Regions from separate parts of the Streptomyces sp. NPDC096311 genome, predicted to be linked through region 2. Evidence: riboswitches for the same ligand, from Rfam matches in the RefSeq annotation. Region 2 holds a riboswitch; each other region holds the start of a gene.

Region 1 (10,208 bases), on a different contig from region 2:
GGTGCGATCCGCCCCGCGCGCCGGGGGCCGGTCACCCTCTTTCGTCGGTGAGCCGGGATGGGCGCCGACGGGGCCCAATTGTCGTGAACTGTCTTGATTCGATCTATATGACCGCATGTCCTGCGCGTCTCGCGCGCCGTGATGTGCGCGTGTCATGAATGGGGTGGGGATGTCCAGCCATCGGATGTCTAAGAAGGGCCGTTACATCGCTTGGGCGACGGCAGGCGCGGCCGTGGTCGCCGGGGCCGGGATCGCGGCGCAGACGTCGATGGCGGCCACCACCTGGCCCGCCCAGAAGACGTTCACGGGGCGCGCCTTCGACACCTGCGCCGCGCCCTCGCTGACGGCGATGAAGGCCTGGCACACCGGCTTCTACGGAGCCGCCGCCGTCTACATCGGCGGCAAGAACCGCGGCTGCAGCCAGCCCAACCTCACCGCGTCCTGGGTGAAGTCGGTCAGCACCCTGGGCTGGAAGCTCATACCGCTCTACGTCGGCGCGCAGCCGTCCTGCCAGACCGGCTCCAACCCGGAGAAGCTCACCGCCACCAACGCCGCCTCGCTCGGCGCCACCGACGCCGCGGACGCGGTGGCGAAGGCGTCCGCGCTGGGCATGAAGGCGGGCAGCCCGATCTACCTGGACATGGAGTCGTACGACATCACGAACGCGGCGTGCAACAAGGCCACGCTGACGTACGTACGCGCCTTCGACAAGGCGCTGCACGCCAAGACGTACCGGACCGGTTTCTACGGCTTCACCAGCTCCAGCGCCAAGGCCATCGCGACCGCGACCGACAAGACGGACCTGCCGGGCAACCTCTGGTACGCGCTGTGGGACAAGGTCAACACCACGACCTCGGACTGGCCGTGGGGCTCCACCCAGTTCACCAGCCACAGCCGCGCCCACCAGTACATGGTCAACAGCAAGGAGACCATCGGCGGTTACACGATCACCGTGGACCGCGACGCCTGGGACGCGCCGGTCGCCATCACCGGCTGACACTCGGACGCATCCCGAGACCGCCGGAGAACATCAACCGGAGAACAACCGGAGGAGGAGCAGGACATGAGGGTCGAAAGGCTGCCGGCGGTCGTCGGACCGTCCGCCGTCCGTGCCGGACTGGCGGCGCTTCCCGTCGTCAGCCTGGGGCTGTTGTGTCCGGTTCCGTCCCTCGTGATCGCCCTGCGGCGGGGCACCCGCGCGGACTGGGCGGTCTTCGGGGGGTTCTGCGCGGTGCTGGTGGCGTGGGTCATGCAGCTCTCGCTCACGCCCGAGACCACCCACGGCCTCGAGTTCGCGGACGACGTGCTCCTGATCCTGGTGTCGATGGTCGGCGCGGCGGTGCACGCCTGGACGGTCTGGCCCCGGCGCGTCGGGTACTAGCGGCGCACCGGCCGCACGGGCCGCACCGGCCGGACCGGCCGCACGAAAACACGGAAGCGCGGAAGAGCGAAGAAGCGGAAGTACGGGAACCACGTGGTCAAGCGGGTCAGGCAGGTGCCGCAGGCGCAGCGCGCGAAGGCGGCGCGCGACGCCACGCAGGAGTCGAGGCTCGCCGCCGGTGTGCGGGCGGTACTCCAGTGGCCGCGTGTACTGGGCGGCAGGGGGATCGCGATGGTGGCGGGTGCCGTGATCGTCGCGGTCGCGGTCGCGGTCACCGGGTACTTCCTCTCCCGCACCGACACGAAGCCTCAGGTGCCCGACACCCGGGCCCGCCACTACAAGGACGTCGACGCCTGCCTGCTGACCGGCAAGGACGGGATCACGGCCGGGACCACCGCGGCCGAGGTCTGGCAGGGCATGCAGGACGCGTCCCTCAAGACGCACGCGCGCGTGAGCTATGTCCCGGTGACCGGTGAGCAGTCCGCGGCCAACGCGCGGCCCTACCTCAACGGCCTGCTCCAGCGGTCCTGCGACGTGGTCGTCGCGACCGGAAAGCCCGAGGTCACGGCGGCCACGCAGACCGCCCCGCAGTACCAGAAGGTCGACTTCGTGCTGGTGGGGGATGCCGGAGCCGACTCCACGAGCGCCAAGAACATCACCGTGACACGCGTCGGCGACGGACTGCGCGCCGAGGTCGCCGGGGTCGTCGAGCGCGAGGTCAAGGCGCGCGGTTAGCCGCGGCCGGTACGACAGGACGCGATCGGTCGTACGAGCGGATGTGAACGGTCGTACGAGCGGACGGTGGCCGTCCCGCTCGTCACGGCAGCCGCGCCGGTATCTGAAGTCTCCGCGAATCGTTGGTCGAATGGCTGGCCGAGAGCCGGGCCACTGCCTACCATCGATCACCGCAAGACTTTGTGCACCGTCGCACAATCTCCTCGGGAGGTTTCCTTGCACCGCCGCCGTCGCACCGCGTTCGTCCTCTCCGCCGCGATCGTCGCAGCGGCCCCCCTTCTCACGGCGTGCGGTGGCGAGGCGCACCCAGGCGCCGCGGCCGTCGTCGGTGGCCGGCGGATCACGGTCGCGCAGTTGGAGAGCCGGGTGAACGAGGTGCGCTCGGCACAGCGGGCCGCCGTCAAGGACGAGACCCAGTACGAGCAGGCCATCGCCAAGACCGGCAGCCTCACCCGCGACACCCTGCACACCATGGTCCTCGACCAGGTTCTCGACCGGGCCGCCAAGGACGCGGGCGTGAGTGTCACCCGCGCGGACACCCAGCAGATGCGGACGGCGCTGGAGGGCCAGGCGGGCGGTGCGAAGGCGCTGGAGACGGCCTGGCTGCAGCAGTACGGGGTGGCGCCCCGGCGTCTCGACGACAACCTCCGTACCGAGATCGAGGCCCAGAAGCTCGCCGCCGCGCTCGGCGCCGACATGAACACCACCGACGGCAAGGCCACGTTCTGGAAGGCCATGTCCGACGCGTCCAAGAAGCTGAACGTCGATCTGAACCCGCGCTACGGCGCCTGGGACGTCCAGAAGAGCAGCCGCGTCGACGTGAAGACGCCGTGGCTGCGGGAGGTCACGTCGACGGGGACGCAGCAGACGGCGTAGTAGGTCACTGGGGGCGGGGCTGTGGATAAACGGTTCATCCCCCTCCCGGCCTGTGGATAACTCCTGGGGGCGTCGGTGGCGTGCGTTACGTTCGTGGGGTGAACGCAACCAGCTCCGACGCCACCGCCCAGGTTCCCGACCCCGGCCGTATCGTCCTGCTCACCACCAGCCACCGCGTCGCCCCGGGGCTGCTGTCCTGGCCCGCCTGGCAGGTGCTGCGCGCCGCCGACCAGGTGCTGTGTGCGGACGGCGCACATCCACAGCTGCCGTATCTGCGTGAGGCGGGCATCGGCGTCGACGAGGCTTCCCCCGATGCCCAGGACTTGGTGGACGCCTGCGCCGGTGGCCGCACGGTGGTCGTCGTCGCCACCGGGGAGGGCGAGCCGCGCCTCACCGACGGACTGGCCCGCCTCGCCGGCTCCGGCCGCATACAGATGCCCGACCTGGAGCTGCTCCCGGCCTCGTACGACCTGCCGGGCGCCCGCCTCCTCGACCTCGTCCAGGTCATGGACCGCATCCGCGTCGAGTGCCCGTGGTCGTCCCAGCAGACCCACAAGGGCCTCGCGAAGTACGGGATCGAGGAGGCGTACGAGCTCGTCGAGGCGATCGAGGAGGGCGACCGGGACGAGCTCAGGGAAGAGCTCGGCGACGTTCTGCTCCAGGTCGTCTTCCACGCCAGGATCGCGGAGGAGGACGCCGAGACTCCCTTCTCCATCGACGACGTGGCCGGCGGCATCGTCGCCAAGCTGATCCACCGCCACCCGCACGTGTTCGGCGACGAGACGGCCACGACCCCCGAGGAGGTCAAGGAGCACTGGCTGCGCACCAAGGCCGAGGAGAAGCGGCGGACGTCCGTGACGGAGGGGATACCGCTGGGCCAGCCGGGCCTGGCCCTCGCGGCGAAGCTGGCATCGCGCGTGCGCACTGCGGGACTTGAGGTCGAACTCCCCCGCGGCGAAGGCGTCGGCTACGAGCTGCTGGCCATCGCCGCCCACGCGGAGGCCGAGGGAGTGGACCCGGAGGCGGCCCTGCGCGCGGCGGCGCGGGCCTACCGGGACGCGATCCGTGCGACGGAGACGGGCTGAGGGCCGGCGGTTCGGGGGTTACGTGCGGGGGGCGCGGCTTGCCGGGTTGTGCCAGGCGGGGCGGGGGCGGTCCAGGAGCCACTCCGCGGGGCCCAGCGGGCGGGGGCGGCTGGGGTCGGCGGGTGGGAGGAGGTCGTGGAAGATCTGTTCCGGCGGGGTGCCGAGGGCGGGGAGGGCCTCGGCGATCTCCTCGACGAGCTGGGGCGGCCCGGCGAGATAGACGTCGTGGCGGGCCCAGCCGGCGCGGTTGCCCAGCGCGGTCAGCAGTCGCTCGGTGGCCTGGGCCTTGGGGCGGCCGGGCGCGGGGGTGATGAAGGTGACGCCGAGGCGGGGCAACCGGGACTGGAGTCGTTCCACGGCCGACCGGTCGTAGAGGTACGAGGTGTCGCGGGCCACGAGGAACAGCCGGGCCTCGTGCGTGGCGTCGAGTTGCTGGAGCAGCGCCTTGACGGGGGCCCATCCGGTGCCGGCCGCGATGAGGGTCAGCGGCCGTTCCACCGGCGCCCGCAGGGTCAGGGCGCCGCCGGGTGCGCCGAGCCGCAGGACATCGCCCTCCCGGGTCTGCCGGACCAGGGCGGTGGACAGCACCCCGTCCTCGACGCGGCTGACGTGCAGGTCGACGGTGTGGTCGGCGCGGGGCGCGTTGCCGAGCGAGTACGGGCGCCAGATGCCCGGCAGATGGGGGACGCTGACGCTGACGTACTGGCCGGGGGAGTAGCGCAGCCGGTGATGCGGGCGGAGGGTCAGTACGACGAGGTCGTCGCCGTGCCGGGTGCGGGACACGACCTCGGCGTCCCACCAGGGCGGTTCACCCGCGTGCTGTGCCTCCCACGCGCCCTGGAGCATGACGTTCGTGATCGCCCCGTACGCCTCGGCCCAGGCCTTCTCGGCCTCCGCGCTCCAGGCCGACCCCGCGACGGCGGCGAACGCGGCGATCAGGCTCGCCCCGACAGCGGCGTAGTGCTCCGGCTCGGCCAGGTACTTCCGGTGGTCCCGTCCCAGCTCCCGCAGGTACCCCGGCAGCGTCGGATCCTCCAGCCGCTCCATCACATACGTGAGTGCCGCGAACAACCGGTCCCGCTGTCGCTCCATGTCCTCCGGGAAGTCCAGGGGGAAGAGCCCGCGGACGTCCGGGTTGTGCCGGAAGAGATGCGAGTAGAAGTACTTGACCGCGAACTCGGCCCGTCTTTCGACGACCGCGAAGCTGGATCTGAGTATTTCGGGGTCCACGGCGCGAATTTATGGAGGAGGCGAGCCGTGGAGTCAAACAGCAGACGATTTCGGGACGGCCCGGGATGAACGGGGCGCGGCCCGCACCGCCCCCACGCACACACGCCGCCCCCTACCCCCGCAGACACGCCGCCTCCCACCCCCGCAGACACGCCGCCCCCCCACCCCCGCACCGCCCCCACCCCGCTCCCCCTCCCTCCGGATACCGTCAGGGAGTGACCGATCAGCCGCCGCCGTTCAGCCCCGCCCCGGAACTCTTCACCTGGGAGTTCGCCAGCGATCCCTACCCCGCGTACGCCTGGCTGCGGGAGCACGCCCCCGTACACAGGACGCGGCTGCCGAGTGGGGTGGAGGCCTGGCTGGTGACGCGGTACGCGGACGCCAAGCAGGCGCTCGCCGACGCGCGGCTCAGCAAGAATCCGGCGCACCACGACGAACCCGCCCACGCGAAAGGGAAGACGGGTATTCCGGGGGAGCGCAAGGCCGAGTTGATGACGCATCTGCTGAACATCGACCCGCCGGACCACACCCGGCTGCGGCGGCTGGTCTCGAAGGCGTTCACGCCGCGACGCGTGGCCGAGTTCGCGCCACGCGTGCAGGAGCTCACCGATCAGCTGATCGACCAATTCGCGGAGAAGGGTTCCGCCGATCTGATCCACGAGTTCGCGTTCCCGCTTCCCATTTACGCCATTTGCGACCTGCTGGGCGTGCCCCGCGAGGACCAGGACGACTTCCGGGACTGGGCGGGAATGATGATCCGGCACGGTGGCGGACCGCGGGGCGGGGTCGCGCGGTCGGTCAAGAAGATGCGCGCGTATCTGCTCGAACTCATTCACAGGAAGCGGGAAGGCCTTCCCGACACGCCCGCGCCCGGTGAGGACCTCATCTCCGGTCTCATCCGCGCGTCCGACCATGGCGAGCACCTCACGGAGAACGAGGCCGCCGCCATGGCCTTCATCCTGCTCTTCGCCGGGTTCGAGACGACCGTCAATCTCATCGGCAACGGCATGTACGCCCTCCTCACCCACCCCGAGCAGCGCGCGCGCCTCCAGGAGTCCCTCGCCGCCCGCGAACGCGAACTCCTCGAGACCGGCGTCGAGGAACTCCTCCGTTACGACGGGCCCGTGGAACTGGCCACGTGGCGGTTCGCCACCGAGGCCGTGTGCATCGGCGGGCAGGGCATCGCGCCCGGCGACCCCGTCCTCGTGGTCCTCGCGGCTGCGGACCGTGACCCCGCGCGGTTCGAACAGCCGGACACGCTCGACCTCTCCCGCCGTGACAACCAACACCTCGGCTACGGCCACGGCATCCACTACTGCCTCGGCGCCCCGCTCGCCCGCCTGGAGGGCCAGACCGCGCTCGCCACCCTCCTCACCCGCCTCCCCGACCTTCAACTCGCGGGAGATTCGGCCGATTTGCGCTGGCGCGGAGGGCTCATTATGCGTGGATTGCGCACGCTTCCAGTGGAGTTCACGCCTCCGGTACCGGTCGCGCGATAGCGGGCGACCATACACCTGCGGGCGCTCAAACCTGACGCGCACTCAACTCTGTGATCTTCACGTGATCTACGCTGCATCGACTTGTGACAAGTGTTCGGGTGCGGATACGTTCACTCGTCAACGCGACTCACACGTCGCGTAGTCACCTGCTGTCACGTGAAAGGCTTCCGCATGCTCTCCGGGAACGGCCGCCATCGTCGCCCCCGTCAGGCCCCGGCCCTCATCGTCGCGGCAGGAGTGACCGGATCCGCCATCGCGATCCCGTTGCTCGGTGCCACCAGCGCGAGCGCGGCCGACGGCACCACGTGGGACCGGGTCGCCGAGTGCGAGAGCGCCGGCCAGTGGAGTGCCGACAGTGGCAACGGGTATTACGGCGGGCTCCAGATCAGCCAGGCGGACTGGGAGAAGTACGGCGGCCTCATCTACGCGTCGAGCGCCGACGAGGCCAGCCGCTCGCAGCAGATAGCCATCGCCGAGAAGCTCCTCGACCACCAGGGCCTCACCCCCTGGCCGACCTGTGGACCGCTCTCCGGGCTGAGCAAGAACTCGGGCGACATCCTGGTCGACACGGGCGTGGCGAACGACTCGTCCAGCACAGTGGATTCATCCGGTTCCTCCGATTCGTCCAGTTCGTCCAAGAATTCAACCCCGTCCACCTCTTCCGGCTCGAAGTCCGATTCGTCTTCGTCTGACTCGTCTTCATCCGACTCGTCCTCGAAGGCGTCCGGGAACGCGGCCGAGAACACGACGAAGGCCGACACCAGCGGCGACGCCCAGGGGGCGGACGGCTCCGACACGGCTGCGTCGAAGAGCGACAACTCGGGCAACTCCGGCCAGGGCGACGACTCTTCCGGTACGTCCGAGAACGCGACGACCGGTGCGGGGCGCCACCGTGGCGGCACCGCGGACGAGAACACCACCGACAGCGCCGTGGACGGCCGTGGCGACGACTCCTCCGGGCGGCATGCCTCGCGCGGAGCCGGCGCCTCCCGTGATGTCGTCGACGGCTCCTACGTCGTGCGCGCCGGAGACAATCTCTGGACCATCGCGGACGCCCTTGACCTCGAAGGCGGATGGGCCGAGCTGTACGACGCGAACAAGAAGACGGTCGGCGTCGACCCGAACCTCATCCTCCCCGGTCAGAGCCTTGCAGTTGGTGCCGAATCGGGCGAAAAGTAGGGGCAGTTCGCGTCATGGTTCGCTGCGTAATGTCCGGTTTGGCGCGAGTGAGAGATGGATCTCAAAGGCCCTGATCGTCTTTGGAATTCAGCCGATCGACTGCTTACGGTCATGACCGCTCGCCACAGCGGGCCCCGACGGTCGTCAACGCCGAATCCTGCCAACGGCCGTACGGGAACAGTCGACGCGTCAGCGCCGTAGGCAGGAGCGGGGGACCCAAGGTATGCGCCGCGCCCGGTAGTTGACCGGGAGCGGCTTGGGGTGAAGCCGAGCGCTCAGAGCGCACGGCCGGGCACTCACCCGCCCGAACCCGACAGCTCACCTCGCAGGCGTCGGTGAGGGGATCTCTCCATGCTGTTTTCCAGCAAGGGCAAGCACCGCCGTCCGTCCAAGGCCACTCGTGTCGCCACGCTCGCCGGTGTCACCGGTGTCGCCATCGCCGCTCCGCTGATGGCGGCCGGCAACGCCTCCGCCGCCACCGCCTCCCAGTGGGACGCCGTCGCCCAGTGCGAGTCCGGCGGGAACTGGTCCATCAACACCGGCAACGGCTACTACGGCGGTCTGCAGTTCTCGGCCTCCACCTGGGCCGCGTACGGCGGCACCGCGTACGCCGCGACCGCCAACCAGGCGTCCAAGTCCCAGCAGATCACCGTCGGCGAGAAGGTCCTCGCCGCGCAGGGCAAGGGCGCCTGGCCGACCTGTGGCACGGGCCTGTCGGGCGCCGCGTACACCGGCGGTGCGAGCACCCCGTCGACCTCGTCTTCCTCGAACAGCTCCTCGTCGAACAGCTCGCCGAGCGCCAGCACCACCACCCGCTCGACGGACACCGCGGCCTCCCGTTCGGCGTCCCGCCCGGCCGCCCAGAAGACCGTCTCCACCCCGACCGGCAAGAAGGTCAAGAAGGGTGACGGCGAGTACAAGGTCGTCAAGGGTGACAGCCTCAGCTCGATCGCCGAGAAGAAGAAGGTCAAGGGCGGCTGGCAGCAGCTGTTCAAGCTGAACAAGGACATCGTCGACGACGCCGACTTCATCTACCCGGGTCAGCAGCTGCACCTCAGCTGATGATCGGCAGCTTCACCCCAGCTGAATGACAGGTCCCCCATAAAAGGGGTCTCCACACTGGAGACCCCGGTGAGGGTCGCCCCCGTCCCCACGGGCTCCCCGCTCCGGTGCGTGTTCCCCCGTACGCGCCGGAGCGGGGTTTTTCGTCTCCGGCATTTCGTACGGAGCGTTTCGTACCCAGATTTCCGTACCCGTTTTTGTTCCGTTCTGGAACAATGTGTACGTTCAGTTCTGCCCAAGGGGTGGGCGACCGGCTGGCCGATCCCCCCGGGGCGGTTAGGCTCATGTCGCGAAGCCATCACAGGCTCCGCGTACCCGCGTCACATCCCAGAAGGAGATGCTCGTGCCGTCCATCGACGTCGTCGTAGCCCGGGAAATCCTGGACTCCCGAGGCAACCCCACGGTCGAGGTCGAGGTCGGCCTCGACGACGGCAGCACGGGTCGTGCCGCCGTTCCGTCCGGCGCGTCCACCGGCGCCTTCGAGGCCATCGAGCTGCGTGACGGTGACCCCAACCGTTACGGCGGCAAGGGTGTCGAGAAGGCCGTCCTCGCCGTCATCGAGCAGATCGGCCCGGAGCTCGTCGGTTACGACGCCACCGAGCAGCGCCTGATCGACCAGGCGATGTTCGACCTGGACGCCACCGACAACAAGGGCTCGCTCGGCGCCAACGCCATCCTCGGCGTCTCGCTCGCCGTCGCGCACGCCGCCTCCGAGGCGTCCGACCTCCCCCTCTTCCGCTACCTGGGCGGCCCGAACGCGCACCTGTTGCCCGTTCCGATGATGAACATCCTGAACGGCGGCTCGCACGCCGACTCCAACGTGGACATCCAGGAGTTCATGATCGCCCCGATCGGTGCGGAGTCCTTCTCCGAGGCCCTGCGCTGGGGCGCCGAGGTCTACCACACCCTCAAGAAGGTGCTGAAGACCAAGGGCCTGTCCACCGGCCTGGGCGACGAGGGCGGCTTCGCCCCGAACCTGGAGTCGAACCGCGCCGCGCTCGACCTCATCCTCGAGGCCATCAAGCAGGCCGGTTACATCCCCGGTGAGCAGATCGCGCTCGCGCTCGACGTCGCCGCGTCCGAGTTCTACAAGGACGGCAAGTACGAGTTCGAGGGCAAGTCCCGCTCGGCCGCCGAGATGACCGAGTACTACGAGGAGCT
Region 2 (10,208 bases):
CTTGCCCGAGCCGTTGGGTCCGAGGAAGCCGAAGACACTACCCGCCGGGACGGTCAGATCGAGGCCGTCCACGGCGAGCTGTCCGCCGCGGAAGCGCTTGGTGAGCGCGCGGGTGGCGATCACCGTGCCCTCGTCGGACCGCTCCTCCATGGGCTCCCTCGTTTCGGCTTCGTCCGTACGTCGGTTCCGTATGCCGGTTCCGTACGTCAGTTCCGTACGTCAGTTCCGTACGTCAGTTCCGTACGTCAGTTCCGTACGTACGGTACTCAGTGGGCCGCGTTGGCCGCCTTCACCAGCGCGTCCTTGGTGACCGCACCGGCGTACACCTTGCCGTCGTCCGTGATCAGCGCGTTGACCAGGCGGGTCGAGAAGACCGTGCCCGAGCCGAACTTGCCCTTGACGTGGTCACCAAGGGAGTTCAGGAACCCGGAGACGTCGCCGCCCTCGGACGAGGAGCCGGAGGGCATCCCCTGGCCGCCCGTGTCGAACTCCGCGATGGTGTTCCAGCCCTTGCCGATGGTCTTCAGACCGTCGAGCCCCTTGCCGAGGTCACCACGGTTCGGAGCGGACTCCGGGGCCTTGGTGTCCTTGCCATCCTTGCCCTCGGTGACCTTCGCACCCTTCGGCGGGGTGAAGTCGAAGGTCGAGGCGGCCGGCTTGGCGAAGGCGACCTGGGTGAACCCGGCGTCCACAACGGCCGCGCCGCCACCCGTCGGGACCAGCGTGAACTTCAGCGGCACCCCGGTCTTCGCGTCCACCGCGACGGTGATCGCGCCGACCGTGGAACCGGACTGCTTCGGCTTGATGAGCAGCTTGTAGGCGTCACGGCCCGCGACCTGCGCCGTGCCGTCGACCGTCACGGAGGTCGTGTCGTCGACCGACTTCAGGGCCTCGTCGGCGAGCTCCTTGGGCGTCGTCGGGACGTCCTTCGGCGCCTTCTCCTGGCCCTTTTCGGCTTCGGGGGCCGTCGAGTGGTACACCTCGTTCGACTTGCTGTCGTACGCCCACACGTCGTTGCCGTTGTGGATGATGCTGTACTCGGCGGCGTTCTCCAGGACGGAGACCTTGGCCTTGCCCGGGCCGTCGGCCGCGACGCGCACCGTGTGCGTGCCGGAGGCCAGCTCCATGAGCTTGGACTGCGGGTCGGCGGAGGAGCCGTCGGACCCCTTGGTGGCGCCGGACAGCATGCCGCTCTCCAGGCCGCCCAGGCTGGGCAGTCCAAGATCGGTGCTGACCTTGACCGTGCCGGACAGCTGCTGGACGTCCGACTTGGCGATCTTCTCGATGAGCTGCTCTGCGGTGATCTTCGGCAGGCTGGGGTCGCCGGAGTCGGCGAGCGCCGGGACGAGCCCGATGGTCGCGGCCGCCACCCCCACCACTGCGACCGGAACGACGTAACGAGCCGCCTTGCGCCGGCCTGCGCGGACGTCGTCGGCCTCGTCGGGCAGCCCTTCCGCCCCGGCGGTCCTGTCGGATTCGTACGGTGCCATGTGTGCCTTACCTCCGTCGTCGGCGGCGGCCTACCGTCCTCACTTCTCCACCCCTATAGCCGCCATTCTCACCCGAACCGGTGAGGAGTGGTGTTCTCAATCTGACCAAATCGTCCGACGAGAAGCGTCAGACCCCGGACTCAACTCCACGTAGTCCTGCGGTATGACGTGAGGAGGCGGTGGCTCCCCCGACCCGTAGGGGTTGGGGAAACCACCGCCTGAGCCTCACAGCGCCCCGGTACCCGTCAGCGCTGCACGAACACGTAGTCCGCCTGGTAGGGCACGCCCACGATCGTGCCCGGCGAGCAGGAGCCGGCCGGGGCGACGCCGCCCACGGTATTGAGCCGCAGGATTTCCTGCGTGCCGGCCAGCAGACCGCGGTGCTTGCCGGACCTGGTGGCCTTGAGGTCCAGCTCGGCGATGTTCTTGTCGCCGTTCGGAGTCTTGGAGATCACCGCTCCGGTGACCGCGCTGCGGTCGGGCGCGACCCATTGCGGCGTACCGGAGTTGGGCTTCACGAACGTGTGCACGATGTCGCCACCGAGCAGCGCTGCGACGTCACGCTGAGCGAAGGCGTAGCCACCGCCCTCGGCGGGCTTGCACTCGTAGATCTGCTTGCCCTTGACCACGGACGCCTGGAAGTTGCCCAGGGCGTCACGGAAGTCGAAGGAGCCGGTGACCTTGTGGAGCTGGCCGCGGACGGCTCCACCCGGGAACTCGGCGGTGTGCAGATTGGCGTAGAACGCCCCCGGGTCGTTCTTCAACCGCTCCAGCAGGGCGGCATCCTTCACCTTCACGGTGCCGACCACGTGGTGGCCCTTGATCCTGCCGAGCAGCCCGCTGAAGTCGATCTTGACGCCACCGTTGGTGCCCTTGGCGCCCTGGTGGATGTGGAGCATGGTCGGCCTGCCGGTGCCGCGCCAGGTCACGGCGACGGACACCTTGTCGCCCTTGACCTTGATGAACTCCAGGGCCGCGCCGTCCTTGTCGCCGACGGCGGGGCCGCCCTGGACGGGCACCTCGTTGGCGCCACGGAGGCTGCTGGCGAAGATGATGCCGCCGCTGCCGCCGACGACTCCGCTCTGCGCGACGATGGTCTGGTCGCCGTGCGTCGAGTGGCTCATGCCGCCGTGGCCACCGTGGTGGCTGCCAGCGGCGGCGACCGCCGGGACGACGGCGGCGGCGACACCAGCCGCGGCTGCCACCGCGACACCGGCCATGACCAGGCCCTTGCGACGCATGTCCGACATGGCATTGAACGTGGCGTTCGATTCCATGATTCTTTTTTCTCCCCGTAATGCAGCCGACGCCCCCTGCGTCAGCTTCTGTACGGGAGTACGGACTGATTCCTACCCTGGACTCAATCCAACAATGTGACGTGCGCCACAGGGCGGAGGGCCTCTTTACCCGCCCCGGGCAGGACGTACGTCAGTGGCTCGCTCCGGGCACCTAGCCGGCCCGGTGCACCACCGCGTCCACCAGCTCCATGAGCGCCGCCTTCGCATCGCACTCGGGGAGCGGAACGAGCGCGGCGCGGGCCTCCTCCGCGTATCGCACGGTGTCACGGCGGGCCTGCTCCAGCGCGGGATGCGTCCGCAGCAGGGCCAGCGCCTCCGCGTGCCGGTCGTCGTCCGTGAGGTCGGAGGCAAGCAGCTCGCACAGCGCGATGTCCTCGGCGAGACCGAGCCGCTCCGCCCGCTCACGCAGCCGCAGCACCGGCAGCGTGGCGATGCCCTCGCGCAGGTCCGTACCCGGCGTCTTCCCGGACTCGTGCGAGTCGGAGGCGATGTCCAGCACATCGTCCGCGAGCTGGAAGGCGACGCCCAGCCGCTCCCCGTACTGCGTCAGCACGTCCACGACCGTCTCGTCGGCGCCCGACATCATCGCGCCGAACCGGCACGCCACGGCGACCAGCGAGCCGGTCTTGCCGCCGAGCACGTCGAGGTAGTGGTCGACCGGGTCGCGCCCGTCGCGCGGTCCCGCCGTCTCCAGGATCTGTCCGGTGACGAGCCGCTCGAACGCCTCGGCCTGGATACGGACGGCCTCGGGCCCGAGGTCGGCCAGGGTGTGGGACGCGCGCGCGAAGAGGAAGTCGCCGGTGAGCACGGCGACCGAGTTGCCCCAGCGGGTGTTCGCGCTGGGCACGCCGCGCCGCGCGTCGGCCTCGTCCATCACGTCGTCGTGGTACAGGGTGGCGAGATGGGTCAGCTCGACGACCACGGCCGAGGGCACGACACCCGGCGCGTAGGGGTCACCGAACTGCGCGGCGAGCATCACGAGCAGCGGACGGAACCGCTTCCCGCCGGCGCGCAGCAGGTGCTGCGCGGCCTCTGTGATGAAGGGGACCTCGCTCTTGGTGACTTCGAGCAAGCCCTCCTCCACAGCCGTCAATCCGGCCTGGACATCGGCTTCGAGAGCCTGGTCCCGCACGCTCAGCCCGAACGGCCCGACGACGGTCACGAGAGGTTCTCCTGTCTGCTGACGATCACATGGCGAACTCGGTCGATCATTCGGTCGATGACACGGTTTGTCGATGTGTCGCTGCCATCACTCAAGTCAGCGTATCCGGTCACGTTTCGATCACCACGAGCGCCCACCGTCCCCACTGTCGACTTCCTCCCGACTTCCCTCTCCCCCGCCACCCGATGTCCCCCGAGCGGCAGACAGTCCCGCACCCGGGCGGTACGGGATCACGGGCGCTATGTTCTTGATCAGTCGATACGACCTGACATGAGACGTATTGACTGATCGGACGTTGTTGAGGGCCGACCGCCGACGACGACCGGAGCACCGAGGACGACCCCAGGGCACCAAGGACACCGAGGACACCCAGGACACCGTGATGAGCATGCACATCCGTACGTCCTTCTCGCACGAGACGACTCACGAGGATCTGTGGATCCCTCTCCCGGACGGCACCCGCCTGCGCGCGCGTGGCGCCCGCTGACCGACGCGCCCGTCCCCGCGCTCCTCGAATATCTCCCGGACCGGCTCACCGACCGGACCGCGCCACGCGACTGGCAGCGCCACCCCTGGTACGCGGGCCACGGCTACACCTCCGTCCGGGTGGATGCCCGCGGTTACGGCAACTCGGAGGGCGTGCCGACGGACCCGTACGGGGAGAGTGAGCGGGCCGACGGGGTGGAAGTGATCCACTGGCTGGCGGACCGGCCCTGGTGCAGCGGCGCGGTGGGCATGTTCGGCGTCTCCCGGGGCGGCTTCACCTCCCTCCGGATCGCGACCCTCGCGCCCGAACCGCTCAAGGCGATCGGCACGGTCTGTGGGACCCGACGATCCCTATGACAACGACGATCCCTATGACAACGACAGGCATCGCATGGGAGGTTCCGTCCTCGCCGTCGAGACGCCTTCCCGGGCGGCGACGGCGCTCGCCGACGTCGCCCGTCCGCCGGATCCGGCGCACGGGGGCCGGGCGATGTGGCGCGACATGTGGGTGAAGCGCCTGGAGACGGCGGAGCCGTTCATCCATACGTGGCTGTCCCACCCGAACCGGGACGCGTACTGGCGCCACGCCGGTGTGCGCGAGGACGGGGGATACGGCGGGATCCGGGCCGCCGTGCGCGAGGTGGGCGGCTGGCACGACCCGTACTGCGACACGGTGCTGCGGCTGGTCGAACGCCTTCCCGTCGACCGTGTGCGCGGCCTGATCGACCCCTGGTGCCACCCGTACCCGACCGGGGCCTGCCGCCGGGCCCGGCGATCGGTTTCCTCCAGGAGACGCTGAGGTGGTGGGACCACTGGCTCAGACCGACCGGTACGCGCGTCACCGAGCCCGGGCCTGCCGCCGACCCCGACCGCGGCCCCGGCCCCGGCCCCGGCCCCGACGCGATCGGCCATCCTGGCCTCGGCGTGATCAACAATCCCGGACTCGGCGTGGATGACAATCCCGACCCCGGTGCGACCGCCGATCCGGGCCCTGGCGTGGACGGCGATCCAGGGCCCGGCGTGGATGACGATCCGGACCCCGGAGGGACGACGACCCAGTGCCCGGAGTGGACGGCGATCCGGACCCCGGCGTGAGCAACCGTGACGTCATGGCGGAGCCCCTCCCGCCCTCCTACGTCCTGGCCGCGCACCCCCGGCGACGACGTACCCGTCCGTTCCCGGCCACTGGGTGGGCGACGCCGCCTGCCCCTCCCCCTCCGTGACCCCGATCGCGTACGCACTGCGGGGCGCACCGGTGCTGGTGCGCTCCCCTCAGCACACGGGCGTGGACGCGGGCCGTTTCCGCCCCGTCGGGAACGACGCGGACCTGCCGCCGAACCAGCGGGAGGAGGACGCGAGATCGGCCTGCTTCGAGTTCGAGGTCCCGGGGGAGACCTGGATCCTGGGGCGCCCCAGGGTCCGCCTCCGCCTGACGTCCCACTCCCCCTGGGGCCAGGTGATCGCCCGGGTGTGCGACGTCGCTGCCGACGGTTCCTCGACGCTGGTGACCCGGGGTGCTCTGAACCTGACAGCGCGCTACGGCCCCGACCAGGCGGTCTCCTGGAAACCGGGCTCTACGGAGGACGTGCTTTTCGACCTGACCGCCATCGGCCCCGCATTCCCACCCGGCCACCGCATCCGGCTCTCCCTGTCCACCGCCTGCTGGCCGTGGATCTGGCCCCAGCCGGGCTCGACGGCGGGGTTCGTCCTGGACCCGGCGGGCAGTTCCCTCGAACTTCCGGTGCGAGCAAGGGAGTCGGACCTGAGGATCACCTTCGAGGAGCCGGAGCAGTCCGAACCCCTGGGAGTGACATCCCCGGCCACCTTTGACGAGCCCCGCCCCGAGCGCCTGGTCGCCCGTGACGTGGCGAGGGGCGAGTGGCGACTGGAGGTCGACCCTCGCCAGGACGGCACCCGTGTCCACCCGGACGACCTCGAACGCACGGAGGACGCCCGGGACACGTACACCATCCACGAGCCGGACCCGCTCTCCGCCCGCACCCGCTCGACGAGGTCGATCCGTCCGCACCGCCCGGAGCTGCCCTGGGACGCCCAGGTCGAGACACGCTCCGAACTCAGCTGCGACGCCCGGGAGTTCATCACCTCGAACGAGCTGACCTGCAAGGACGGCAACGAGGTGGTCTTCCATCGGACCTGGGAGAGAAGAATCCCCCGGACGGCTGACTGGAGACCCGGCCGCGGCATGGGCAACCCTGCAGAGCATGGCGCGGACCGGTGAGTTCCTGATGGCCCTGGACGAGGGGACGCTCGCGTACTTCCGCGAGATGGCCGACGAGATGGTCACGCGTTTCGGGATCCCCCGGGCCGAGGCGGTGGCGAGGATCAACAGGGCTTACGCGGGGCAGGAGTTCGGGTCCTACCCGGACCTGATGTGCCACGAACTCCCCGAATACTGGGCCTACGGCCTCTACTTCAAGCCCCATGCACGCCGGCTGCCCGACGACGACCCCGACACGGACCTGTCCGTGTGGGAGGTCCGCCCGGCTCCGCCCGCGGGCTCACCGGCCTGGACACTCGAAGCGTGATGTCCGATTTGCCGTCAGTGCCGCTTTATTTCCGCTTGGCCGCGTGAATTGGGTCACTCCCATGCGAAGTGGGCTCTTTATCCCCTCTTGACGACTCCCCCTTTGCATAAGGCAAGTTGAGCGTCGCGTTCCGGATTAATCGGGCATTTTCTCCCCCGTATCACCCAGGTGAAAGCGATCTACACCGGGAAATGAGGGCTTGTTCCGGACATGTGCTCTCGCATACGTTCACGTCGATCCGGACGGACCGCCCAATCCAGCCGCCGACCGGAATATCCCAGCCACCCACACACACGCACGGCAGGAGCGGGGGACCCAGGTAAGCCGCCGATCCGGACACCGGAACGGCTAGGGGTGACGTCGCACACACCGTGCGGCCGGGCAGCTCCCGCCCGAACCCGACAGCTCACTTCGCAGGCGCCGGAGAGGAATTCGCCATGTCCGCACGAGGCAAGCACCGCAACTTCAAGATCCAGGGCATGCTCACCCGGGGCATCCTCGCCGCAGGAATGGGCGCAGTCGCACTCGCCCTTCCGCTCGTGAGCGCGACCTGCGCGCAGGCCGCCACGGCCACCAGCACCGATGTCCAGCTCATCACGTACAAGGTGGTCGCGGGCGACACCCTGGCCACGATCGCGAAGAAGTACCCCACGAGCGGCGGCCCGGCGAAGCTGTACGCCGCCAACCGCGCGGTCATAGGCCCCGACCCGACGACGCTCCGTCCGGGTCTCACCCTGACCGTGGGCACCAAAACCGTCCAAAACACCACCAAGAAGACCCCGGCAAAGACGGCGCCCACCACCTCGAAGACGTACGCGAACAACCTCGACGGATGGATCAAGCACTCGCTGGACATCATGGCCCGCGCCAAGATCCCCGGCACCTACAACGGCATCCACCGCAACGTCATGCGCGAGTCCTCCGGAAACCCCCTGGCCATCAATAACTGGGACTCCAACGCCAAGGCCGGCATCCCCTCCAAGGGCCTGCTCCAGGTCATCGACCCCACATTCAAGGCCTACCACGTGCCCGGCACGTCGATGAACCCCTACGACCCGGTCGCGAACATCACGGCCGCCTGCAACTACGCGGCGGCGAGGTACGGCTCGATCGACAACGTCAACGGGCCCTACTGACGGGACTGGTGGGGCCGGCGGGGCCGGCGGGGCCGGTAGGGCTGATACGACTGCCGGGGCCGATGCGGCCAGCATGACCGATATTGCCGATATGGCTGATATCGCTTATATGGCCGATATGGCTAGTGGGGTCGGAGAGCCTCGGAGAGCTGCCGGGACCCACCGGGCTCTCCGGGCTCCCGGTACCGGTCCGACCGGTACGGGAACAGCCGCTCCAGCACCACCGCGATCCCGTCGTCCTCGTTCGACAGCGTCACCTCGTCGGCCACCGTCTTCAGCTCCGGATGGGCGTTGGCCATGGCGACCCCCCGGGCGGCCCAGTCGAACATGGGGATGTCGTTGGGCATGTCGCCGAAGGCGATGGTGGCGGCGGGAGTGAGACCGAGGTGGGCGGCGGCGAGCGCCAGACCGGTTGCCTTGGTCACGCCGCTTGGCTGGAGTTCGACGGTCCCGGGCCCCGACATGGTGACGGTGGCCAGCGAACCCACCACACCCCGGGCCGCCGAGGCCAACTCGTCGTCGGACAGCGACGGGTGGCGGAGCAACACCTTGCTGATCGGCTCCGTCCACAGGTCGTCGCGGTGATGCACCCGTACCGCCGGAAGCGTCGGATGCGGCATCACGTACCCCGGCTCGATGAGCGTCAGCCCGTCCACGCCGTCCTGGTCCACCGCGGCGTAGAGCAGCCCGACCTCCGCCTCGATCTTGCCGAGCGCGGTCTCCGCGAGTTCCCTGTCCAGGGTCACCGACCACAGCAGTCGGTCCGCCGCCGCGTCGTACAGCTGCGCCCCCTGCCCGCACACCGCCAGCCCCGCGCCGCCGAGTTCGTCGAGCAGAGGTCGTACTCTCGGCGCCGGGCGCCCCGTCACGACCAGGTGTCGGGCGCCCGCCTCGGCCACCCTCTCCAACGCGGCCCGGGACCGGTCGGAGAGGGTGTCGTCGCCGCGGAGCAGCGTTCCGTCCAGGTCAGTGGCGATAAGTGAATATGCAGTCGGAGCGGCCATGATCCGAAGAATACGGATCGAACGACTCATCGGCCCGGCGTGAACCGGACGACGTCCGGTATCCCGTCAGCAACGCCGTTCACCGTACGGGGCGTACCGGGCGTACAAAGTGCACTTCCGCCCCCACTCACCGAGCGGGCGGTACGAAAAGACTCCGACCGGAATGTCACTCCAGAGGATGACGCGGCTGCGGTGACTGTGGCCGCCTGAGCCCAACACAAGCTCCGACGCGACGGGTTGGGCCCCGCCCACGGCGTGGCCCACCAGTCACCGACCCCTCCGGCCGTACGGACCCCTGCCACCTCACCCGTGCGCGCCCGCCAAGTGCTTGGCCAGCCGCGGCGAAGCGAACTCCGTACCGCACACGAACCGCATCACCGGCCCGTACGAAGCCGCCGCCGGCAACCCCGTGAAGTACAGCCCGGGCACCGAGGAGCAATACCCCGCACCGAGCTTGGGAGTGCCGCGGCTCACCGCGAGCGCCGTACGCAACTCGTGTCCCAGGAAGTCCATCGCGGCGATGTCGACGCGATATCCGGTCGCTGCGATGACATGGTCGGCGGAGAGCTCCTCGCCCCGACCGCCCAGGGTCCGCACGGAGAGGACCGGACGCCCGTCGGAGACGTCGGCGCGAACGATCCCGGAGACCTCGCTGACCTCGACCTTGCCCTCGAAGCGGTCGCGCAGCCACCACGCCCCGAGGGGGCCGAGCACCCGGCGGACCAGGTAGTGCCGGGCGTCGGCGGGCAGATAGCGGTAGGGGTGCGGGTAGTAGCTGAGTGCCCACAGGGACCAGGCGCGCCCGAAGGGCGACTCGGGACGCAGCTTCGGCTGTTTCCAGGGCGGTGCGCCGAAGGCGACCCTGCCCCGTCCCCGGGACACCACCCGGACCTGCGCGCCCGCCTCCGCCGCGAGCGCCGCCGTCTCCAGCGCGGACTGGCCCGCGCCGACGACGATCAGTTCCTTGCCGGAGAACCGGGCGAGGTCGTGGTGCTGGGAGCTGTGCGAGACGGGGCCGGTGGGCGTGGGTCCGTCCGCCGCAGCGCCGCCGAGCTCGGGCGGCAGATGCGCGAGTCCGTACAGTCC
Region 3 (10,208 bases), 270 kb from region 2:
CCTATGGGGCCGCCGGCCGCGCGCCGGAGCTGACGCTGCCGGTGGGGCTGGCCTTCGAGGCGGAGGTGTCCGCGTATCCGGGCGCCGGACAGCTCCGAGCGGCCCTGGGTGAGCGGTTCACGCCGCCCGCCCCCGCGCGGACGCGTCCACCGGGGCTGACCGCCCCCCAGGCGGCGGCCCGCTTCGGCGAAGCCCTGCGGGCCGACCCCTGGCTCGACTCCCACCCGGTCACGCTGGCCCGGGTGATACCCACCCCCGACGGCGGCACCTGGCAACTTGCGGACGCCGAGGGCAACTTCGCCCTCCCGATCGCCCCTTCCCTTCTCTCCCGACCCGGACTGTGGCGCCTCGCCGCCCTCTCCGGCGGCGCCCCCGTCACGGTCTTCGGAGAGTGCGGCCACCGCGGCTTCACTCCCCTGACGGCCTGGCCGGAGGGCGACGGGGAGCCGGTGTCCCTGTGCTGACCACCAGCACCACCGGCACCGCTGGCACCACCGGCACCACCAGCACCGCCCACAGCACCAACACCAACACCAACACCACTGTCCCCGCTCAAGCCATCAGCACCGCCTCCCCACGGAAAGGACGCTCATGAACACGACCTCCGCCTCCGCGGGCGCGCCCGTCGGTGGTTCCTGGGAGGAGCTCGTCACGATGGCCCTGCTCGGGACCGAGCGGCGCCCGCCTCCCGCCTGGGCCGCCGGGCGCGAGGCACCGATGGCCCTGCTGGACGCGGCCGCGGTGGAAACCCTGCGGCGGCGGGCCGGGGTGCGGGCCGCACGGGCGGCCGCCCGTCCCGAGCCCGCCGCGCCCGACCCACGACCGGCCCTCCCGCCCGCCGCGGCCCATCGACTCGCGACGCTGCTGGCGGACCGGCCCGGCACGGGAGGCGGCGGCCGCCGGGGCACGGCGCCCGACCTCATGGAGCTGCTGCCGCAGTGGCTCGCGCTGGCGAACGCGCGGGGTTTCGCACCGCCCCCGGAAGCACTGCCCGCGCTCCTCGACGCCGCCCGGGGCCGTACGGACCTGCGGCCGGCGGCCCTGTCCTTCGCCGGGCCGCGCGCCCTGTGGCTCGCCCGGCTGAACCCGGACTGGCGCTTCGCCCTGCGTTCGCTGCCCGGCGGCGGCACCACGCTGCCCGGCCCAGAGGACCCCGAACGTACGCAACGGCTCTGGCAGGAGGGTCTCTTCGCCGAGCGGGTCGCACTGCTCACATCGATACGGGCCCAGGACCCCGGGGCCGCACGCGAGCTGCTCGCCACCAGCTGGGCGACCGAGCGGGCCGAGGACCGGCTGATGTTCCTCGACTCCTTGCGCTCCGGACTGTGCGCGGCGGACGAACCGTTCCTGGAGCGGGCGCTCGCCGACCGGAGCCGCAACGTCCGGGCCACGGCGGCGGAACTGCTGTCCGCGCTGCCCGGTTCGGCGCTCGCCGCGCGGATGGCGGCACGGGCCGGCTCATGCGTGGCCGTCGACCGGACTCGGGGCACACCCTCGATCGTCGTCGAGGCGCCGCACGAGTGCGACGCGAGCATGGAGCGCGACGGTGTTGTACCGAAAGCTCCGGCGGGACGAGGGGAACGGTCGTGGTGGCTGGGCCAGTTGGTCGAAGCAGCGCCGCTCGGGACGTGGTCGCGACGGCTCGGCGGACGTACGCCGGAGGAGATCGTGGCGCTTCCGGTGACGGACGACTGGCGGAGCGAGCTGCATGCCGCGTGGTGCCGGGCGGCGGTGCGGCAGCGGGACCCGGGCTGGTCCCGGGCTCTCCTCGGGACGCCGTCGGCTCCGGAGGCCGGCGGCCCGGGGGCGGTATCGCTGGCGGAGCGGTCGAAACTGCTCGCGACGCTGGGCTCCGCCGAGCGGGCCGAGTGGGTGGCGGGGTTCATCGCCACGCACGGTTTGTCCGAGGCGTTCCAGCTGCTCGGGGTCTGCGCGGTGCCGTGGGCGGGGCCCCTGGGACGGGCGGTGGTCGACGCGCTCAATATCGCGCGGGACGCGGGGAGTTATCCATGGAGCTTCAGTGGGGTGATGGGGCTGGCCGAGCGGTGCCTGGATCCGGCGGAGGCGGGGCGGCTGGAGGGACTCACGGCGGTCGCCGACGAGCCGGAGAACGCGGCGCCCGGTGCCGGTGGCTACTGGGCGGAGGCCTTCCAGCGCCTCGTCACCACCCTGCGTCTGCGCGCGGTGATGTCCTCGGAGCTGGATGGTGCGGAACCACGCTGACAGGAGCGCCCCTTGAGGGCCGCGGGGAACCGCGCGACCAGCCCCCACCCACCCGGGGCCGCCCCACGAGCAAGGGGGACCGCACCCCCGCCGGAGAGGCGCTACGCGCCGGCCGGCTGGCGTACGTTCGCCCGGACCCACTCCACGATCGACGCGGTCGTCGCGCCCGGCGTGAAGATCTCGGCGACGCCCTTCTCCTTGAGCGGCGCGATGTCCGCCTCGGGAATGATCCCGCCGCCGAAGACCTTGATGTCCTCCGCGTCGCGCTCCTTGAGGAGATCGATGACCGCGGCGAACAGTGTGTTGTGGGCGCCGGAGAGGATCGAGAGGCCGATCGCGTCGGCGTCCTCCTGGATCGCGGTGTCGACGATCTGCTCCGGGGTCTGGTGGAGCCCGGTGTAGATGACCTCCATACCGGCGTCGCGCAGCGCCCGCGCGATCACCTTGGCCCCGCGATCGTGGCCGTCGAGCCCCGGCTTGGCCACCACCACGCGGATCGGACCGGCTGCCACACCCATCACTGCCTCCATGAACGGACTTCATCGACCGCCCCGCACCGCACCGGCAGGGGAAGTGAACGAACGTTATCGTCAGATCCGTGCAAACCGCAGTTTCCCGCTGAAGACCGAGGGGGAAATCACACGGTGGGACACATTCGCCGCGCACCGCTCCGCGTCACTGCGGCACACGCGCCGCAGGGATCTGCGACGCGCGGGCCGTGGCCGGAGCCTGCGCAAGGAGAGCCGCCAGCAGGTGGCAGCACCACCGTCGCATCACGGAGGCGCGACGGCGGTGCGGCGCACCGGCGGGAGCACGACGGCAGGGAATCCCGTCGCGTCACCGGCGCACCACACGCCACGGACGCACCGTCGGCAACCGCCCACGCCATCGCCACCGGCACCACCACCGCGGCTTTCCACGAGGGCACACGGGGGACAGAGCGGTCCCGCTGCGTGCCGACTGGAGGTCGGCCATGAAGGTCACCGGGGCTGAGTTGCCCTTTCTCCCTCTCCGTCAGCGCCTGCTGCCCAGCCGACTGACCGGGCTCTCGGTGGCCCTGTTGAAGGCGACGGCCCTGGAGCTCGCCATCCTCGCCGGGCACCTCCTCCTCTATCCGTCCGGCATCACCCAGGAGCGCCGCGGCACCTCCGCGCTCCCCCGGCCCGACGCGCCCCGGCTGCCCACCGGGACCAAGCCGCCGGTCGTGCTGCTGCACGGCTTCATCGACAACCGTTCGGTCTTCGTGCTGTTGCGCCGCAACCTCGCCCAGCACGGCAGGCAGCACATCGAGTCGCTCAACTACTCGCCGCTGACGAACGACATCCGCGCCGCCGCGGAGCTGCTCGGGCGTCACATTGAGGACATCTGCGAGCGTACCGGGCGCGACCAGGTGGACATAGTGGGGCACAGCCTCGGCGGACTGATAGCCCGCTACTACGTTCAGCGCCTCGGCGGGGACCTGCGCGTGCGCACCCTGGTCACGCTCGGTACGCCGCACGCGGGCACGAAGGTCATTCCGCTGATGAACGCGCACCCGATCGTCCGTCAGATGCGCCCGGGTTCCGAGGTGATCGAGGAGCTGCGCAAGCCCGCGCCCGACTGCCGCACGCAGTTCGTGAGCTTCTGGAGCGACCTCGACCATCTGATGGACCCACTGGAGACCGCCTCCATCGATCACCCGGACCTGCTCGCGCAGAGCGTCCAAGTGAGCGGAATCGGACATCTCGCCCTGCCCGTCCACCCCGCGGTCGCCGCCGGGATACGGCAGGCACTCGACTTCGAGGAGACACAGGCCCGCCCCGCCGCCGCGCCCGCCGCCGAAACCGGGGGCCTGACAGTGGCGTAACACCCCCACAGAACATCCTCAACATCGAACGGCAATCGAACGCCAGGCCAAAGCCGTGCCCGCCGTCCCCCGAAACACGGCCGAATGCCCGTTTCCCGAGCGGAGGAAACCTGCGGAAGATTGTCGCGCCCGCGTACCGCCGGGTACAGTCGCCGCACTGCTCTGCCAGCCCCTGTTGTCGAGGCGAAAGAGAAGTTGGTGAACGACCGTCACCCGTCGGGGACCGTAACGCCCCCGGCTCCGGCCTCCGATGCCGCCGCGGCGCCCTATGCGTCGTACGGTGGCCAGGAAGCCCAGTACGGCGACTTCACCTCGTACGACGGCTACGCCACCACCGGTACGTACGCGACCGGGAGCTTCGAGACCACGGGTTTCGAGACCTCGACCTTCGCGGCCGACCCTCTCTTCGGCGACATGTCGGGCGGCGACGGCACGGGTTCGTACGACGCCACGCAGTGGGGCACCGGCAGCCACCAGATGCCGCACTACGACCCGTACGCCGCGCAGCACCAGGCCGCGTACGACACGGGTGCCTACGACACGACCGCCTGGGCGAGCGGATACCAGCAGCTCGCCGACATCCCCGCGCAGCGCCCGGGCCCCGAAGGCACCGGCCAGTGGGACGCGACCGCCTGGCTCCAGGCCGAACAGACCGGCCAGGCCCAGCAGTGGACCGCGCACACCCAGGAAACGGGCGCCTACGACGCCACGCAGTGGAACACCGCGGGCGAACACGACCCGTACGACGGGTACGAGCAGCACCAGCAGGCCGATTCGTACGAGCAGCAGCTCGCCGCCGAGGCCTACGAGCATCAGCCGGTGTCCGAGTCCGACGTGGACGACCGGCCCTTCGACCAGCAGGCGACCGCGACCTTCGAGCAGGTGTCGTACGAGGAATCCGGCGCCCCGGAGGACGAGTTCGAGGACGCCGGTGACGCGCAGGACGCGCCGCTGCTCGAGGGCATGGAAGAGATCATTCCGGCCCCCCGTGCCGCGAACCGGTCCGCGTCCCGTTCCCGGCGACGCAGCCCGGCGAAGCGTTCCGCCTTGCTGACCGTCGCGGTGCCCTCGGCCTGTGTGATGGGGGTCGCGGGGATCGCCGCCGCCTCCGTGGGCACCATCGGCGGGAACGACAGCAAGGACAACACGACCCTCAGCGCGTCCGACGGGACCGCGGTGAAGCCGTCGGCCGCCAACAACAAACTGGACACCCAGCTCCAGAGCCTCTCCGCGGGCGCGGACGACTTCGCCGACCGGGCCAGCCGGACGCAGGAACGTATCGACCTCAAGGCTCAGCAGGCTGCCGAGAAGCAGAAGGCGGCGGCGGAGGCGGCTCGCAAGGAGCGGCTGCGGCCGAAATTCGTACTCCCGGTCACGCAGAAGGGCCTCAGCGCCTACTTCGGCCAGGCCGGCATCAACTGGATGTCCGTGCACACGGGCATCGACTTCCCGGTGTCGTACGGCACACCGGTGATGGCCGCGACCGACGGCACCGTACGGACGCAGTGGAACAGCGCGTACGGAAACATGGCGATCGTCACCGCGATGGACGGCACGGAGACCTGGTACTGCCACCTCTCCAGCTACAAGGTGCCGTCGGGGACGGTCGTGAAGGCCGGAGACCAGATCGCCTTCTCCGGGAACTCCGGCAACTCGACCGGTCCGCACCTGCACTTCGAGGTCCGCCCCGCGGGCGGCTCGGCGATCGACCCGCTGCCGTGGCTGCGCAGCCACGGCCTGGACCCGACGTGACCCACGGGGCCTCGGGCCTGACGTGACCCACGGGGCCCCGGGCCGCCCGACGTCATCCATCGGCCCCTCCCCCGGCGACGTGACCGAACGCCGTCGCCGGGCGCCATGCTGCCGCCCCGTAGAACTACAGCTTCTCCACCGGCGCGTACCGCAGCAGCAACCGCTTCGGCTTCGCCTCGCCGAAGTCGACCGTCGCCTCCGCGTTCGCACCCGTACCCTTCACGCCGACCACGGTGCCCAGGCCGAACTGGTCGTGGGTGACCCGGTCGCCGACCGCGAGTGAGACCACCGGCTTCTCGGAGACCCCGCGGCGCGTCGCGAAGCCGGAGGCACCGGACGCCGCGGACCGCGAACGCGAGGACGACAGCGAGGCGGCCACACCGGAGACGGGCCCCGAGGGCATGGGAGCGGTCGCGCCGGTGCGCTTCCACTCCAGGTGCGTCTCCGGGATCTCCTCCAGGAAACGGGACGGCGGGTTGTACGAGGGCTGGCCCCAGGCGCTGCGCATGGACGAACGGGTGAGGTACAGCCGCTCTCGCGCGCGCGTGATGCCGACGTACGCGAGGCGCCGCTCCTCCTCCAGCTCCTTGACCTGTCCCAGCGCGCGCATGTGCGGGAAGACGCCGTCCTCCATGCCGGTGAGGAAGACGACCGGGAACTCCAGGCCCTTGGCGGTGTGGAGGGTCATCAGCGTGATGACGCCGGAGCCGTCCTCATCCTCGTCGGGGATCTGGTCGGAGTCGGCGACCAGGGCCACCCGCTCCAGGAAGGCGGCGAGCCCGACGGGCGTCTCGCCCTCACCCGCACCGGACTCCTGCTCGAACTCCAGGGCCACGGCGGCGAGTTCCTGGAGGTTCTCGATCCGGGTCTCGTCCTGCGGGTCGGTCGAGGCCTGCAGCTCGGCGAGGTAGCCGGTGCGTTCGAAGATGGCCTCCAGGACAGTGGCCGGGCCCGCACCGGACTCGACGATCGTACGGAGGTCCTCCATCAGCGTGTTGAAGCGCTTGACCGCGTTCGTGGACCGCGCGGCCATGCCGTACGCCTCGTCGACGCGCTTCAACGCCTGCGGGAAGCTGATCTTCTCGCGCTGCGAGAGCGCGTCGATCATCGCCTCGGCGCGCTCACCGATGCCGCGCTTGGGCACGTTGAGGATGCGGCGCAGCGGGACCGAGTCCTCCGGGTTGGCCAGTACACGCAGGTAGGCCAGGACGTCCCGGACCTCCTTGCGCTCGTAGAAGCGGACGCCGCCCACGACCTTGTAGGGCAGGCCGACGCGGATGAAGATCTCCTCGAAGACACGGGACTGGGCGTTCGTACGGTAGAAGACGGCGACGTCTCCGGCCTTCGCCTCGCCCGCGTCCGTGAGACGGTCTATCTCTTCGGCGACGAACTGCGCCTCGTCGTGTTCGGTGTCCGCGACATAGCCGGTGATCTGCGCGCCCGCGCCCGCGTTGGTCCACAGGTTCTTGGGACGGCGGGACTCGTTGCGCTCGATGACCGCGTTGGCGGCGGAGAGGATCGTCTGCGTGGAGCGGTAGTTCTGCTCCAGGAGGATCGTCGTCGCGTTCGGGTAGTCCTCCTCGAACTGGAGGATGTTGCGGATCGTCGCGCCGCGGAAGGCGTAGATCGACTGGTCGGCGTCGCCCACGACGCACAGCTCGGCGGGGAGCAGGTCGTGCTCGCCGTGCGGGGTGTCCTCGTCTTGCGCGCCGGTGCCGACCAGCTCACGCACCAGCGCGTACTGCGCGTGGTTGGTGTCCTGGTACTCGTCGACCATGACGTGGCGGAAGCGGCGACGGTAGTGCTCGGCGACGTCCGGGAAGGCGCGCAGCAGGTTGACCGTGGTCATGATCAGGTCGTCGAAGTCGAGCGCGTTGGCCTCGCGCAGCCGCGACTGGTACATCGCGTAGGCCTGGGCGAGGGTCTTCTCGAAGCCTCCCCCGGACTCCGTCTGGGAGATGCCCCCAGCGACCTGGGCGGCGAAGTCCTCCTCGTCGATCAGCTCGTTCTTCAGGTTCGAGATCTTGGCGCTGAAGGACTTGGGCGGGAAGCGCTTGGGATCGAGATCCAGATCACGGCAGACGAGCGCCATCAGCCGCTTGCTGTCGGCGGCGTCGTAGATCGAGAACGAGGAGGTGAAGCCGAGCTTCTTGCTCTCCCGGCGCAGGATCCGCACACACGCGCTGTGGAAGGTCATCACCCACATCGCGTTCGCGCGCGGGCCGACGAGCTGCTCGACGCGCTCCTTCATCTCGCCCGCGGCCTTGTTCGTGAAGGTGATCGCGAGGATCTGGCCGGGGTGGACATGGCGCTCGCCCAGCAGATGGGCGATGCGGTGGGTGAGCACCCGGGTCTTGCCGGAGCCCGCGCCGGCCACGATGAGCAGCGGGGAGCCGGAGTGCACCACGGCCGCGCGCTGGTTCTCGTTCAGCCCGTCCAGCAGGGCCGCCGGGTCCACGGCGGGGCGGGGCGCGCCGTCGCGGTAGTAGGCGTCCCTGCTCGCGGGCGCGTCGAAGCGGCCGCCGAACAGGTCGTCCGGAAGCGGCTCCGGCGCTCCGTCCTCGGGCGGCGGCGGGGGCTCTTCCTCGTGGGCCCCGGAAGGCTGGAGGTCCGCCAGAAAGCTGTCATCAAAGAGGCTGCTCATCGCTCTCCGAGTCTAGGCGGCCCCACTGACAACCCGCGGCCACCCTGAAAACCCGACCGGTTTTCCGCGACGGCACATGGTCTCTTTACGTGACCGCGCCTGATCCCTTTCCACCGGCCTTTCCGCCGCCCTTGCCACCGCGGACGCCGTCACCGTTCAGGATCGTTTCATTACGGTCAGCCACAACCAGTCCCGATCAATGGCCGCCAGGACCAAGGTCACAAAAATGTATCGGGCATATCGCACATCAAACTTCACAGAACACTTATGAGTTGGCTAGCGTGCCGGGCAGGCCGCTCGACCCAACCGGCGAACACCGCCGGGCCGTGCGGCCTCCGCCGAGTCCGGTGCGCCCGTGTGGCAGCCGGAGCCGGGGACCCAACCGACCTTGGGGTGAATCGGTCCAATTGTCCGCTGGGGCAGGGACCGTAGGGCAAACCTTCCGGAAGTACCCGCCCGAACCCGACAGCTAACTCGGTAGGCGGATGACGGAAGGAGTCGCCACCTTGGCGTCGCATCGCAAGTGGAGTCCTACGGGTACGCGCATAGCGGGTATACGGACTCCCGCCCTCGCCACGGCGGCCCTCACCTCCGTGGCCCTGCTCTCCCAGACGGCGAACGCCGCGCCCTCGGCCGACTCCAAGCCGAGCATCGAAGAGGTCGAGAAGAAGGTCGACGACCTCTACCACCAGGCCGAGACGGCGACCGAGAAGTACAACGCGACCAGGGAGAAGACCGCCCAGCAGCGCAAGCGCGTCGACTCCCTCCTCGATGACGTGGCCCAGCGCACCGAGAAGCTCAACACCGCGCGCGAGGAACTGGGTTCGTTCGCCGCGGCGCAGTACCGCACCGGCGCCGCCGCCCCCGACACCGCGAGCCTCCTGCTGGCCGACAATCCGCAGGACTACTTCGACCAGACCCAGCTGATGAACCGTCTGACCACCCGCCAGAAGGCGGCCGTCGACGACTACGTCACTGAGCAGGCCGCCACCACGAAGAAGCGCGCGGAGGCCTCTGAGAGCCTGCAGACGCTCACCACGACGCAGAGCGCGCTGAGGACGTCCAAGGCCGACGTCCAGCGCAAGCTCGCCGAGGCCCGCTCCCTGCTGTCGAAGCTGACCGCCGAGGAGAAGGCGCGGCTCGCGGCGATCGAGAAGAAGCAGCAGGAAGCGGCCGACCGCAAGGCGGCGGAGCTGGCCCAGCAGCAGGCCGCAGCGCAGAAGAAGGCCCAGGAGGCGGCCGCACAGCAGCAGACGGGTTCCGGCACCTCCGGGACCACGGGCTCCGCCGGCACCTCCGGCAGTTCGGCCACCGACTCCTCGTACACCGCCAAGGCCGACAAGGCCCTCGCCTTCGCCCGCACCCAGGTCGGCAAGCCGTACGTCTGGGGCGCGACCGGGCCCGGCTCCTACGACTGCTCCGGCCTCACGCAGGCCGCCTGGAAGGCCGCCGGCGTCGATCTCCCGCGTACCACCTGGGACCAGGTCAACGTGGGCACGACGGTCCCGCTCTCCGACATCAAGCCCGGTGACCTCGTCTTCTTCTACGACGACATCAGCCACGTCGGCCTCTACGTCGGCAACGGCATGATGATCCACGCCCCCAAGCCGGGCGCGTACGTCCGCGAGGAGTCGATCTTCTACGGCGGCGAGTCGATCATCCACAGCGTGGTGCGTCCGGCCTAACGCCTCGCCGCCCGGCACGCGCGCGTGGGGCTCATCGAGCTCCACGCGCGCGTGGCCC

What was found. Region 2 has a riboswitch for cyclic di-AMP ahead of ACIRA5_RS13690 (transglycosylase SLT domain-containing protein). Riboswitches for the same ligand answer to the same signal wherever they lie in the genome.
Region 1: it holds a riboswitch for cyclic di-AMP, as region 2 does, so the genes downstream of both, ACIRA5_RS08730 (transglycosylase family protein) here and ACIRA5_RS13690 (transglycosylase SLT domain-containing protein) in region 2, are expected to answer to the same signal.
Region 3: it holds a riboswitch for cyclic di-AMP, as region 2 does, so the genes downstream of both, ACIRA5_RS12415 (NlpC/P60 family protein) here and ACIRA5_RS13690 (transglycosylase SLT domain-containing protein) in region 2, are expected to answer to the same signal.

The regions. Positions count from the first base shown of each region.
Region 1 is NZ_JBIWFN010000003.1:100,223-110,430, reverse strand. It holds gene ACIRA5_RS08770 (glycoside hydrolase domain-containing protein) at 170-997, shown strand; gene ACIRA5_RS08765 (hypothetical protein) at 1,064-1,381, shown strand; gene ACIRA5_RS08760 (hypothetical protein) at 1,475-2,116, shown strand; gene ACIRA5_RS08755 (SurA N-terminal domain-containing protein) at 2,333-2,992, shown strand; gene ACIRA5_RS08750 (nucleoside triphosphate pyrophosphohydrolase) at 3,091-4,077, shown strand; gene ACIRA5_RS08745 (globin domain-containing protein) at 4,096-5,307, opposite strand; gene ACIRA5_RS08740 (cytochrome P450) at 5,523-6,806, shown strand; gene ACIRA5_RS08735 (transglycosylase family protein) at 6,978-7,985, shown strand; cyclic di-AMP (ydaO/yuaA leader) riboswitch at 8,124-8,332, shown strand; gene ACIRA5_RS08730 (transglycosylase family protein) at 8,337-9,047, shown strand; gene eno (phosphopyruvate hydratase) at 9,385-10,208, shown strand, end outside.
Region 2 is NZ_JBIWFN010000004.1:448,340-458,547, forward strand. It holds gene ACIRA5_RS13660 (ABC transporter ATP-binding protein) at 1-150, opposite strand, end outside; gene ACIRA5_RS13665 (outer membrane lipoprotein carrier protein LolA) at 267-1,490, opposite strand; gene ACIRA5_RS13670 (CHRD domain-containing protein) at 1,736-2,740, opposite strand; gene ACIRA5_RS13675 (polyprenyl synthetase family protein) at 2,940-3,950, opposite strand; partial or broken gene ACIRA5_RS13680 (CocE/NonD family hydrolase) at 4,339-6,675, shown strand; gene ACIRA5_RS13685 (hypothetical protein) at 6,659-6,982, shown strand; cyclic di-AMP (ydaO/yuaA leader) riboswitch at 7,255-7,415, shown strand; gene ACIRA5_RS13690 (transglycosylase SLT domain-containing protein) at 7,420-8,118, shown strand; gene ACIRA5_RS13695 (HAD family hydrolase) at 8,241-9,122, opposite strand; gene ACIRA5_RS13700 (FAD-dependent oxidoreductase) at 9,426-10,208, opposite strand, start outside.
Region 3 is NZ_JBIWFN010000004.1:177,017-187,224, forward strand. It holds gene ACIRA5_RS12385 (SWIM zinc finger family protein) at 1-464, shown strand, start outside; gene ACIRA5_RS12390 (DUF5691 domain-containing protein) at 592-2,223, shown strand; gene ACIRA5_RS12395 (cobalamin B12-binding domain-containing protein) at 2,325-2,741, opposite strand; gene ACIRA5_RS12400 (esterase/lipase family protein) at 3,197-4,069, shown strand; gene ACIRA5_RS12405 (peptidoglycan DD-metalloendopeptidase family protein) at 4,154-5,821, shown strand; gene pcrA (DNA helicase PcrA) at 5,946-8,465, opposite strand; cyclic di-AMP (ydaO/yuaA leader) riboswitch at 8,792-8,965, shown strand; gene ACIRA5_RS12415 (NlpC/P60 family protein) at 8,972-10,150, shown strand.